4 regions of the Paenibacillus sp. J31R30 genome follow, and region 3 is predicted to be linked to each of the others. Evidence: predicted binding sites of a transcription regulator. Region 3 holds the regulator's gene; each other region holds the start of a gene.
What was found. Region 3 encodes LexA, which represses DNA repair genes until DNA is damaged. Its sites were predicted from a motif close to CGAACATATGTTCG; they were not measured.

Region 1: a site for LexA is predicted at 1,399-1,412, ahead of recA (recombinase RecA). Genes of this name have one in related genera too.
Region 2: a site for LexA is predicted at 1,450-1,463, ahead of addB (helicase-exonuclease AddAB subunit AddB). Genes of this name have one in related genera too.
Region 4: a site for LexA is predicted at 1,656-1,669, ahead of AC58QO_RS28165 (YhjD family protein). Genes of this name have one in related genera too.

The regions. Positions count from the first base shown of each region.
Region 1 covers NZ_JCAUAV010000001.1:1,329,796-1,332,997, forward strand. Annotated here, with positions in the region: gene AC58QO_RS05255 (competence/damage-inducible protein A) at 62-1,312, shown strand; gene recA (recombinase RecA) at 1,482-2,525, shown strand; gene AC58QO_RS05265 (regulatory protein RecX) at 2,603-3,202, shown strand, end outside.
Region 2 covers NZ_JCAUAV010000001.1:934,386-937,587, reverse strand. Annotated here, with positions in the region: gene addB (helicase-exonuclease AddAB subunit AddB) at 1-1,301, opposite strand, end outside; gene AC58QO_RS03310 (class I SAM-dependent rRNA methyltransferase) at 1,803-3,176, opposite strand.
Region 3 covers NZ_JCAUAV010000003.1:377,541-380,742, reverse strand. Annotated here, with positions in the region: gene AC58QO_RS13385 (HAD family hydrolase) at 1-144, opposite strand, end outside; gene AC58QO_RS13380 (DUF896 domain-containing protein) at 184-369, opposite strand; gene AC58QO_RS13375 (LysM peptidoglycan-binding domain-containing protein) at 514-915, opposite strand; gene lexA (transcriptional repressor LexA) at 1,060-1,677, shown strand; gene AC58QO_RS13365 (aminopeptidase) at 2,073-3,202, opposite strand, start outside.
Region 4 covers NZ_JCAUAV010000013.1:66,288-69,489, reverse strand. Annotated here, with positions in the region: gene AC58QO_RS28170 (DNA polymerase IV) at 1-1,237, opposite strand, end outside; gene AC58QO_RS28165 (YhjD family protein) at 1,238-1,606, opposite strand; gene AC58QO_RS28160 (heparinase II/III domain-containing protein) at 2,170-3,202, opposite strand, start outside.

The sequences.
Region 1 (3,202 bases), on a different contig from region 3:
GCGGTCGATCATCATTGAGCGATCACGTTAGAGGTTTTCTCATTTAAGGAGGGGTTAGTAGATGAAAGCTGAAATCATCGCTGTAGGAACAGAATTGTTGCTTGGTCAGATAGTGAATACGAATGCGCAATTTTTATCGAGGGAATGTGCTGCACATGGAATTGATATTTACTTTCAGACCGTGGTCGGAGATAACGAGCAGCGCCTGTTAGACAGCCTTAAATTAGCTGCATCACGAGCTGATGTTATCATTTGTACAGGAGGGCTAGGGCCCACACAAGATGATTTGACCAAAGATGTATTAGCGGCGTTTACGGGCCGACAATTGGTACTCCACGAGCCTTCTATGGAGGCTATTACATCATTGTTTGCTTCAAGAGGGATTCATATGGTGGAAAGCAATCGACGGCAAGCTCTCATGCTTGAAGGTAGCGATCCGTTGCAGAATGATACTGGTTTGGCAGTCGGTAATGCACTTACATACGAGGGAACACATTTCGTTCTTTTACCAGGTCCCCCGAAGGAAATGAAGCCGATGTTCACCAATTATGCTGTGCCTTGGCTTAAATCATTAATGACAACAGAAGTGCCGCTCTATTCAAAAATGCTGAAGTTTGCGGGCATTGGAGAGTCCAATTTGGAGCATCAATTGCTGGATTTGATCCAAACGCAGTCTGACCCGACAATTGCCCCATACGCAAATGAAGGTGAAGTAACCATTCGTTTAACTACGCGTGCACATTCGGCTTTTGAAGGCGAACAGAAGTTACTAGCTACGGAAACTGAAATTTCGAACCGGTTAGGGGAGTATCTCTACGCCGATCGAGACGTCCCCATTGAGACGATCGTTTTGCAGTTGCTTGCAGCCAGCAAGAAGACACTTACTGTGGCTGAGAGCTGTACAGGGGGCTTGCTCAGTGATTTAATAACAGCAGTGCCAGGCAGTTCAGCATCTTTCCTTGGCGGGATTATCGTGTACTCCAACGCTTTAAAACATAAACTTCTCGGCGTTCCGATGGACGTTTTAGAGGGAGAAGGGGCCCCAGGTGCTGTAAGCAGCGAAACAGCCGTCATTTTAGCTGAACAGCTGCTAGTAAGGACTGGTAGTGACTTTGGCATCTCGGTGACCGGAGTGGCGGGTCCAAGCCCGTCTGAAGGGAAGCCTGTGGGGCTTGTCTATGTTGGATTGGCACAAAAGCATGCGAATACAGAGGTATTTACTCTCCAGCTATCAGGCAATAGAGAGTTTATCAAACAAAGAGCCGCTAAGCGTGCACTCTATCAATTGTGGAAACAGTTGAAAGAAAACTAGATATCCTCTATAATCAGAATTAGTTAACGGAAGAACCGTAGCAAAGCGATAACTTTGTTACGGTTTTTTGTTTGTTCGCAGAAAAACGAATGTATGTTCGAAAAAATGCTTGGCAAACATGCCAAAACAAGTTATCATATACCTATAATGATAGAAGGAAGTGGTCGTTTTGTCAGATCGTCGTGCCGCACTTGATAACGCATTACGTCAAATTGAGAAACAGTTCGGAAAAGGCTCCATAATGAAGCTGGGAGAATCTACACATATGCAAGTTGAAACGATCTCTTCGGGTGCTCTTGCCCTAGATATCGCACTTGGAATAGGCGGATTCCCACGCGGAAGAATTATTGAAGTATACGGACCAGAGTCATCAGGTAAAACAACTGTAGCACTACACGCAATTGCTGAAGTACAAAAAGTAGGTGGACAAGCAGCCTTTATCGATGCAGAACATGCATTGGATCCTTCCTATGCAAGTAAGCTTGGTATTAATATAGATGAATTACTACTTTCCCAACCAGATACAGGGGAGCAAGCGCTTGAGATCGCGGAAGCACTTGTTCGTAGTGGCGCGGTAGATATTATTGTAATTGACTCCGTTGCAGCCCTAGTACCTAAAGCGGAAATTGAAGGCGACATGGGGGATTCTCACGTAGGTCTTCAAGCACGTTTGATGTCACAGGCTCTTCGTAAGCTTTCTGGTGCAATTAACAAATCCAAAGTTATCGCAATTTTCATTAACCAATTGCGTGAAAAAGTTGGCGTTATGTTCGGTAATCCAGAGACAACTCCGGGTGGTCGTGCATTGAAATTCTACTCCTCTGTTCGTTTGGATGTTCGTCGTATTGAAACCATCAAACAAGGCAATGACATGGTTGGTAACCGTACGAGAATTAAGGTCGTTAAGAATAAAGTAGCACCTCCATTTAAACAGGCTGAAGTCGATATTATGTATGGTGAAGGTATCTCACGTGAAGGTAGCATTATTGATATCGGAACTGAGCTGGATATCGTAAATAAGAGCGGCGCTTGGTATTCCTATGAAGGTGAACGTCTTGGTCAAGGTCGTGAGAACGCAAAACAATTCTTGAAAGATAACAAAGCGATCTCGGAAACGATTGAATTGAGAATTAGAGAAAACAGCAATTTAATTAAAGTTGTTGGTCCAAACACGGATGATGAGGAAGATGAGTTGGAAACAGCTTTCGAATAGGCTTGTAAGATAGGATGAAAGAAGCACCTTAACCTTGTGTTGGGGTGCTTTTTCTCCATTATTGGGGGTTTGTAGGAATGAATCACGAAGAGGAACAGTTACAGGTAATAACCAAGGTTGAAAAACAAAAACAAGGCAGACATCGCTATAACATTTATCTAAACGAGGAGTATGCTTTTTCTGTACATGAGGATATTCTGATCAAGCATCGCCTAAACAAAGGGGAATCTTTATATCAACAAGCGATTGAAGCAATCATCTTGGATGAAGAGAGGAATTTGGCCTATGTGAAAGCACTGCATATGGTTGGAAGACGTCCCCACTCTCTATCAGAGGTGAAACGTAAACTGAAAGAGAAGGGATTTGAAGCCCCAATCATAGATTGGGTGAGTGAAAAGCTGATTGAAAACAAGTACATCAATGATGAAGAATTCGCGAAGATGTGGTCGGACAATCGAGTGAATTCTCAACGCAAAGGTCGCAATCTCATTCGACAGGAACTTCAACAAAAAGGGATTCATCAAGATGTGGTTAAAAGTACCATGGAATCCATTGATCCTGAAGATGAGTATACGGGAGCGCTAAAAATAGCGAGAACGAAATGGAAGCAAACGTCAGGAAAGCTGATGGATAGAAAGCGCAAGACTGCGGCATTTCTAATGCGAAGAGGTTATACG
Region 2 (3,202 bases), on a different contig from region 3:
TCAGTCCTTTGAGTAGTTGCATCCAGTGGCAGCAATAAATCCGTCTTGATACAACGGAATACAGCATCGTAATGCCAATTGTGCTGAATAACCTCTAGCGCGGACCGAATGAATTCCACGAGTGGATGATGAAGTACCGACCGCTTCTGATCGAAAAAGTGAGGAATTTCATAATCCGTAAGCACCATGTTTAATAGATCCTGATAGCCTTCCATATTCCTTACCATGATGGCCATTTCACGCCACCGCACACCCTGCTCTCGAACTAGCTGCAGCATGTCTCGCACAGCGCCCTCAACCTCCGCACGGCGATGAACAGCTTCTCTAATAACGAGCTGATCGGCTATTTTCTCTCCTGAGGAAGTCTGATATTTAGGAGCTCCACCGCCAATTCGACGATCGAAATTTTGCTCCAAATAGGCAAGCGCAGGACTATCTTCGTATCGAGGTGAACGATCAGGTGTAAGCAGTAGGACTTCAGCAGCACCTAGACCAAGCTGCCAAATCATCTCCTGCAAGCGAACCATTGTCGTAGCCGTAGGATGAAATAAATCCAACTCATCCGGCATATCTCCCGCCTGAAGTTCGCGATCCAGACATAATGTAATCGTCACTTGCTTACATACTGCAAATAAAGCACCAAGCACCTTAAATTCTTGCGGTGTAAAACCATGAAACCCATCAATCCATACCGAAGCTGAACGCAAATAACTGGACCTTGCTACCTGCTCTGCCAGCAGCGTCAAGTAATCCTCGCCATCCAAATACTGCTTGGCAAGCTCCGACTCAAACTGCTTGTAGACGAGTTGAATATCGTGCATCTTATCTCGCAGCAAACCGTGTTCACCAAGGTTGGTCACTCGTTTATTCTCATGTGTCTCTAGCTGTTCAGCCGTCACACAATAGCGTTTCATCTCCGTAAAAAGCTGGTTCAAACGGTCAACAAAGCCCATCTGCTCAGCCGAGTGACCGAAGAGGCGAAGTTTATCTTTGTATTTATGTAAAATGCTCGTTAACAGCAGTTTCTTTCCTGTATCATCAATAGGCAGCCTCGCCGTACCGCCTTCTTCTTGCATCACACGCCAAGCTAATCTGTGGAAGCTTAATACTTGTGCGCGAATCATTCCGCGAATATTAGGATCCGAAACTAGCGCGTGTTCAGCTTGAAATGTGGCTTGTTCAGGGACAAGCAAAATTAACGGATCTCCTTCAGGCGCTAATGCCAACTGCTCCTTCATTTCCGTCAGACAGCGTTCACTCTTGCCGCTTCCGGCTCTACCAATCACGAATCGAATGGACATTCATAGCCTCCTAACACTTTCCGTCGGAAAGCTTGCTTCGTAAGCAATTCTCATAGTCTATCTCTCTATTCTAGCATATTTGTGGTGCTTAGTCGGTGTGGTAGATGATGGAGGGGGGATCTGGGGGATTCATTTCAAACACGTTATGCGAACGTATATTCTATTATTGTAACATGGAAAATGAAATACGGAAAGACTTCTACGCCAGAAGTTGCATTAGTCCGATATCTCCGAACTAAACCCAAGATTTCTTTCTTAAAATGACAATTAGTCCGATTCTGCCGAATTAATTACCCATATTCCAGGCATAGCGGGTTGCTAATCGTGATTTAGTTCGGCTAATTCGGACTATCGAAGATGTAATGCCGCGGACAGTGAGATTAATTCGGCAATTTCGGACTAATGGAAAATGGGAACAACAGTAAACAGCAACACGACACAAAAAAACAAAGCCAGAATAATTCCAGCTTTGTTACCTTTTCAGAATTAGAAAACCACTATTTATTTGCTTCGAACTTCAAAAATTGCAAATTTTAAATAATGCCCCTCATCTACGCCGAGAATACGCGGGTGGTCCATCCCTGCTCCACGGAACTCAATTAGGCGCAGCAATTTACCCGCATCTGTTGCCGCTGCATGGATTGTTTCAAGGAACAGCTCCGGATGCATGTGATAGGAACAGCTTGCTGTGACCAGATAGCCACCTTCATTCACAAGCTTCATCCCGTGTAAATTGATATCCTTATAACCACGGCAAGCACCTTCAACTGCACTCTTCGTTTTGGCGAAAGCAGGCGGGTCTAGAATTACGACGTCCCACGTCCGACCACCTGTACCTACAGGCTTAGAGGTGTCTACCTTAGCTTGTCCTGAGGCACCTGCTGAAGAGCGAAGCTTACGCTCATCCAAGCCTTTTACTTGCGTACGCAAGTACTCGAAGGCATCAGCGACGACGAACTCGACGCGATCCTCGAATCCATTCAGAGCGACGTTCGTACGCGCGCTTTCGATGGCATGCTCGGAAATATCGAGACAGGTCACTTTTTTCGCCCCGAATTTACAAGCGTTTAACGTAAAGCTCCCTGTATGCGAGAAGCACTCCAGCACTGAAGCTCCGTCCCACAGAGGGAACGTGACTACTTTGCCATTGGCATTCACAGGCAGCAACTCCGTTACACCATTCTCTTCGACTTCCGTCAAATGAATGCCGCTGCGGTGACCCCAACCCGTCATCAATGGCGCAATCGCAGCGCGATTCTCACGTTGGTCGAAGAAATACCCCGTCTTCTGTCCCTCTTCAATATCCACGCGAATGCGAAGGCCATTCTCTAAGATATCAACATGCTTTGTGCAATCTCCATATAGGAGTCCCTTCGTCTGCTTCAGACCTTCTAACTCACGAATGGAAACGTCACTGCGCTCATAGATCCCTGCTGGCTTCATGACTTGAACCAATGCTTCTACGATATTGTCTCTACAGAGGTCCATCCCCAAGGTTAAAAGCTGAACTACAAGCGTGTTCTCGAATTTATCCACAATGAGTCCTGGAAGGAAATCAGCTTCCCCATAAACCAGACGATAAGACTGCGCTCCTTTCACAAAACGCTGACGATGAAGGAAACAACGTGTAAACCGTTCGACGAAAAACTCAGTCGTCATCGCCTCAATCGGACTATACGATACAATACGTACCGTTAGCTGCGAAGCTTCGTTGTAATAGCCGGTTGCTAGATATTTGCCTAGGTGGTTCTGAACGGATACAAGCTGTCCAGGCACAATGTCTCCATCCGTGCGCTCTATTTCACTCTTATACACCCATGGATGCCCTTGCTCCAAGCGGGGTTTGCGTTTCTTATGTAAAAATACTACTGCCATTGTTTTAGCCGTCCTTTGCGTGAAAC
Region 3 (3,202 bases):
ACGAACAGATGCTTCTAATTCCTCTGGGTTAACACGAACATGCTTCGCCGCTTCGGCACAAGTTGCAGCAAAGGCTTCCTCCACACTACGATCATCCCATAATAGCGTATCATCCAAATCAAAAAGCACAGCTTTCAACGTCATCATTCATTTCCCCTTTGAATGTAGTATCTATGTGTAAGCTTAATTCTCTTCGTCAGTAAACTTAATGGAATCTAGTTGGACCTTCAGATTACCTCTAAAGGCATTTATATAGATCTTTCTTAGTTCGTTACGTTCCTCTAACTCAGCGTCTGTAAGGCCAACCGTCTTCGCCTTTCGAGCTAGTTCATTGATACGTTCAATCGTCTTATCCATGCTGTCACTCATAGTAATCCTCCCAGTCAAAATTTTAATATGAGTACTACTTTGCCATCACCGATTGTGATTGTCAAGGATACAACGCAAAGAGACATAGCAACGGGCGGCTATGTCTCGAACTTACATCTATATAAGTAACTTAGAATTCGTTCATTAAGGAAGTAATAGAACTTGCCCTTCTTGCAAAGAACTGCTCGATAAATGATTAATTGATTTCAATTTCTCGACGTAAGAACGTGTGTTCTCACCCTTCTTTTTGTGAGCATCTGCAATTTCCCATAGCGTGTCCCCGCTTTGGATAACAATCTTCTCGTGCTGGATAACTTTCACCGATGGTTGAACAGAAGCGCTAGGTGTAGCTACTGAAACGGTCCCATCACCTGCATAGGCTTGTACAATCGCACCAAATGAAAACACTGTGCCAAGTATAACTGCGATCAACAAGAAACGAAGTAGTAGTTTCGTATAACTCCGTTTATTCGTCATCCCTCTGGATGTGTGAGCAGTACCTTGAAGTGTTGTTGTTGCGTTCGATTGTGAATAAGCCATATACATAAAATCATCCCCCAAACATTTGTTCTGATATTAGAATAACACGAACACATGTTTGAGTCAACCGTTTTTCGAACTTATGTTTGTACGAACTCGGGTTCTATGTTATACTTTGGGTAATGATTCCCAGTATTGGAGTGATAACTTATGAGTAAAATTTCGCAGCGTCAACAAGCAATAATGGAATTCATTAAGAACGAAGTGAAAGATAAGGGCTACCCGCCTTCCGTAAGAGAAATCGGCGAAGCTGTTGGACTAGCTTCGAGTTCAACCGTACATGGGCATTTGGAGCGTCTTGAGAAAAAGGGCATGATTCGTCGAGATCCTACTAAACCACGTGCAATCGAAATTCTTGGACTAGATGGTGCCGAATCCCAATTCGCAGTCTCCGTCGCTCGTGTTCCCCTCGTTGGTAAAGTAACGGCTGGTGTTCCTATTACAGCCACTGAGAATATCGAAGATTATTTCCCACTCCCTTCAAGCATGGTTGGCGACAACAACGTGTTCATGCTAAGTATTATGGGGGACAGTATGATTGAAGCTGGGATTCACAATGGTGACTATGTCATTGTGAAACAACAGCAAACGGCGAATAACGGCGATATCGTTGTCGCGATGACCGAAGATGATGAAGCTACTGTCAAGCGTTTCTACAAGGAGAAGGATCATATTCGCCTTCAACCGGAGAACTCCGCACTTCAACCCATTCTATTGAAGAACGTGACGATCCTTGGACGCGTTATCGGCTTGTTCCGGGATATGTAGAATCGATGTAGGCGAACAAATGTGGGTGTACCTTCCCCCGCATTACGCCTACAAAAGCAATAAAAAACGAGGAGCTAAGCGGGATAAGCCGCGTAGCTCCTCGTTTTTTATCTCGTAGTTGGTTACGGGTTTGACTAAGGTGCAAAAGGACAAAGATGCAAAAATACACTTATTTTCGGGGGAAAACGCCTCAGAATGATTAAATAAGTGCAAAAAAGCACCCTTTAGGACCGATGAGGCACCAATCCGACGAAACCCCCAAAAAAAGTTGCGTATTTGCACACATTTCGAATAGCCAACGTATGTTCGTTAAAAAGGTTGTATTTTTGCATTTTTGAACTGAATGCGTGGTTTCGTCAACTTGTGACTCCAAACATTTACATTTCAATCACAATCTAAAACGTTAACACCCAGTTCCCCGCACGGAAGATCGGTTCGATCGTACCATCCGCTAATTCCCCATCGATTTCAAGCTCCGCAGACCCAATCATGAAGTCCACATGTATCAACGATGTATTCCCTCCGCGAGCTTTCAATTCCTCGTTGGACAACTTGGTACCATCCTTCAAATTAATTGGATAACAGCTGCCCAAAGCCAAGTGACAGGAAGCATTCTCATCAATGCCTGTATTGTAGAAAATACGATTTAAATTGGAAATCGGAGAATCAAACGGCACAAGTGCAACCTCACCCAAATAGCGCGCCCCTTCATCCATATCCAGTAAACGTGCCAAATGGTCATGCCCAACTTCAGCCTTGAAGTCCACTACCTTTCCAGCATCGAAAGTAAATGTAAACCGATCCACCAACGCGCCATTAATATTCAAAGGCATCGTACTCGCCACGGTACCACTAACACCTGTCCGGTTGGGTATAGTAAACACTTCTTCCGTCGGCATATTCGCCACATATCGGATGCCTTGGGCGTTCTCATTATCCCCACCTAGCCAAATATGTCCTTCTGGCAGCTCAACACGCAAATCCGTACCCGTAGCCCGATACCGCAGCGCTTTATAGCTTTTGTCATTCAACAAGCTATGCGTAGCCTTCAACGTATCCAAGTGTGACTGCCAAGCCGCAACAGGATTCTCTTCATACACACGGTTGATTTTGAAAATCGCATCCCACATCGCAGGAATTCGCTGCTCTTCTGGCAGATCTGCATACACAATTGAAGCCCAAGCTTCAGTAGGTGCTTTGATTAAACACCAGCTAAACTCACCTGTTCGCACATAGTGCTGATACTTGGCCCTAGCAGTCGAAGCGGCTTTGGAAGCTCTAGAAATCAGACTAGCATCAATACCATCATACAGATTCGGATTCGGCACCTTAATGTTCAATAAGGCTCCACCGTTCTCAACAAACCGTTCGAGCATCGTCGTATACCACTCAGGGTAATAGTCCATCGAATCGTCTTGTGCATAATCGAATTTACTGCGAGTAACGACATCATCCTGCCAATGCACATGGACAAAATTCGCGCCAGCCTCATAAGCTTTTTGAACGATCAGTCTCGTTAAATCAA
Region 4 (3,202 bases), on a different contig from region 3:
CCGTTGCCAATCCTGCTTTCATTAGACTCGAAGCGCGAATGATTGCTGTATTACCGAAACGGTCCTTAATGCCATCCACAACACGATCCAGCTCACGTAATTTCGTCACATCTTCGAACAGATCAAGTTGAGCAACTTCTTCCACTGCAAGTGTTCCCAGCGTAACACCTACCTTCCGCACGGGCAATCCGTTCCAATTGCGACGAAATATTTCACGCACAGAGTCGTAAACTTTCAACGTATGATTCGTATTCAATGGCATCTTTCGTTGTTGACTAAAGCCTGTTGGAGAGTCATATGGCGAACACATACAGAAAACGTGGACTGTCCCGCTTGTAAACCCCTTTGATCTAGCATCGCGGCACACTTCTTCCGTTAACTCCAACAGCACTATGTCAACCTCTTCAACCGTCAAATAATCGCGAGGAAGCGTCATAGCGTGGCCAATCGATTTTGGTGCGACATCAAACGTTCCAGGCGTAACAGGACTATCGTCTAGTCCATTTGCCGTTCTCCACATTACTTCCGCTTGAATATCCGATTGCTTTCCGAATCTTGCACGGAATTTCTGTTTTAGTGTAGCTAGTGGGGTCTTAGCTACATGACCTATCGTGGTCATACCAAGTGCGACAAAGTGGCGCGTCATTCGTGAACCAACTCCATACATCTTATCGATGGATAACGGCCACAGGAATCGCTCAACGTCATCCTTGCCTAGCGTAAAAATTCCACTGGCATTCTTCTTTGCGAAATTATCAGTTGCCTGCTTTGCAAGTATTTTAGTCGGTCCAATTCCTACTCGAATTCGAACGTTCATTGATGCAGCAACTTTCTGTTGAATCATTACTGCCAATTCATCTGGCGTACAACCGAAATGATTGAGCGAACCGGTCACATCCAGGAACTGCTCATCGATTGAAAATATCTCTACGAGATCAGTATATTTTTCGTATATATTTGTTATTGCGAGCGATACGTCAATATAGCGCTGCATGTGCGGACGCATTACTATAGCATTTGGGCATAGTTGCAACGCCTCACCAAGACGCTGGGCTGTGGTAATGCCAAAGCTTTTAGCGATAGGACATGCCGCCAAAATAATTCCTGACCTTCTGGCTGGATCTCCAGCCACAACCACCGGCAAATTATCAAGGCCTGGATGTGTAGCCTTTTCTACACTTGCATAAAATGACTGACAATCAGATAGGAATATTGTTCTTTCACATTTTTTGCTCATTTAAACGCGCCTCCGCATGTTCATCAGCGTAGTCATTAGTTCTGCTTTAACTAAGCTTCGAAGCATCGTGAAATAATAGATATAACCTCGGACTTTATATTCTACGTTAATACCAACTGCATTCGTAGTTGTGTTGAGCACTTTGATATCGCGCTTCTTCATGCTGTTCTTAATACTTTGTATTTGGGGGTAAATAGCGGTCTCGACCTCTTTCAGATAAAAGAGAATATGGTTATAAACAATTTTATCCTTATATATCTTCAGCTCCTCCATGTCTCTGGTTAACATATCGAGCAAAATGGGTAATAGCGTATATTCTTTAATAATTTGAACATCCTCTTCATTCTCAATTCTTGAAACAACACTCATATTTCTCACCGCCATTAGAAAACGTATGTTCGCATTAATTATTATATACCGAACACGTATTCGCTATGCAAGTACCAAAAACAAAAAAAACCACCACAGGCCATTTACTGCCAATGAGGGTTTGCTATCTATACTTCAACAAGTATTATTTCATCGATCATATTCAATGAGCAGGTTGCCACGGCACCTGCACGACATCTTAAAAGTGAAAATGTGAATGTTCACAAAAGTAAACATTCAATAACGAACTTTATTTTCCTTGATCACTTTCACCTGATGCAGGAAAATAAAGTTTGTTAGTCAAAGTCATTAATTCCGTGGTTTTTAAAAATAATTAAAAGCATAATAAGTTTGTTAGTTAAGAGCCTTTCCAAAGTTAGTAAACGTAAAAGTGGAAAATAAAGTTTGTTAGCAATGTTTCCTTTTGTAAAAACCATCATATCATCAACTACAATTTCAAACGAAAAAATGACCAAGACAGCTTCTTACTTTAGTCCGGTAATTTATTAAATTATACTATCAGTCCTTGAGGATAAGCCTTTATTTTAAAATAGAAATCCAATCTAGTTCTTAGTTGTTTTGCTATTAGTATTTATAATAATCAAACTCCATTTGGATTCAGATACAGGAAGCTTGCTTTTAAGGATAATTCGATAAAGAGTGGGACCCCATACCGCTTGCAATTTGGGATCGGACACGACAATTTCTTCTTTAGATGCAATTAGTAAACTTTTATCATAATCCACCTGCATCTGACTGTCTTCTGCACTCTTAAAGACAATAATACCATTCTCTTCTATTTGAGGATCCCATGGGGTTATTAAGTGAAGCTTGATATCATCTGTAGCAGAGTTAAGCTGAAAATCTTCCTCAATCAAAATTTGAGCAGTCTTCTGACGCGAAAAGGTAAATGTACGCTTCCAAGAGACTATTCCCGATGATTCAGGGTATGCGGAAGCTATGTTCAAAGAGAACTGGGCTGAGTCCGGAGTCGTATTGTAATGTACATCGCTCGCCTTGAAGTTATTTCCTGGCAGTTGCTGCATGCCATTTACCATTGGTACGTTGTGGTACGCCGACTGCATCGTCCAAATGTCATAGCGATCCTTGCTAAACGTTTTAGCACTGTATGTTTCTACACCGACATCAATCAGATAAGGGATGCCGTCGGAATAGACCATAAAGTGACCGAGGTCATTATGATTGTGACTCTCTGCATTATGTCCGCCTTTCGCTGCCAAGTAGAGCCCGCAGCTCGAGCCTTCTTGCTCCCTTGCTGCCATGACCTCGATTTCGTTCAACCAAACGTCTTTTAAATATGGAGCCGAAGCGTCATCCTTCAGCTTGTCTCCTACCTGGAAAAGCGCAGGCAGTACGCGATGCATCGTAAGCCAGCCTGACAGCTGTTTGGCATTAGTCGAAAATGCGCTTCTTGCCAAGCTAACCAGACGCTGATCCCCGATCCGAACCCCGTACCGATAAACGAGGTCTGATTCTATTTGCAGCATAGCGCTTCCATCTGCGAAATTGATGTAATAATTTTCATCAATATGGACTCTGTACAGGTATCGCCCTAACTCTTGAATGAGTGGTTCA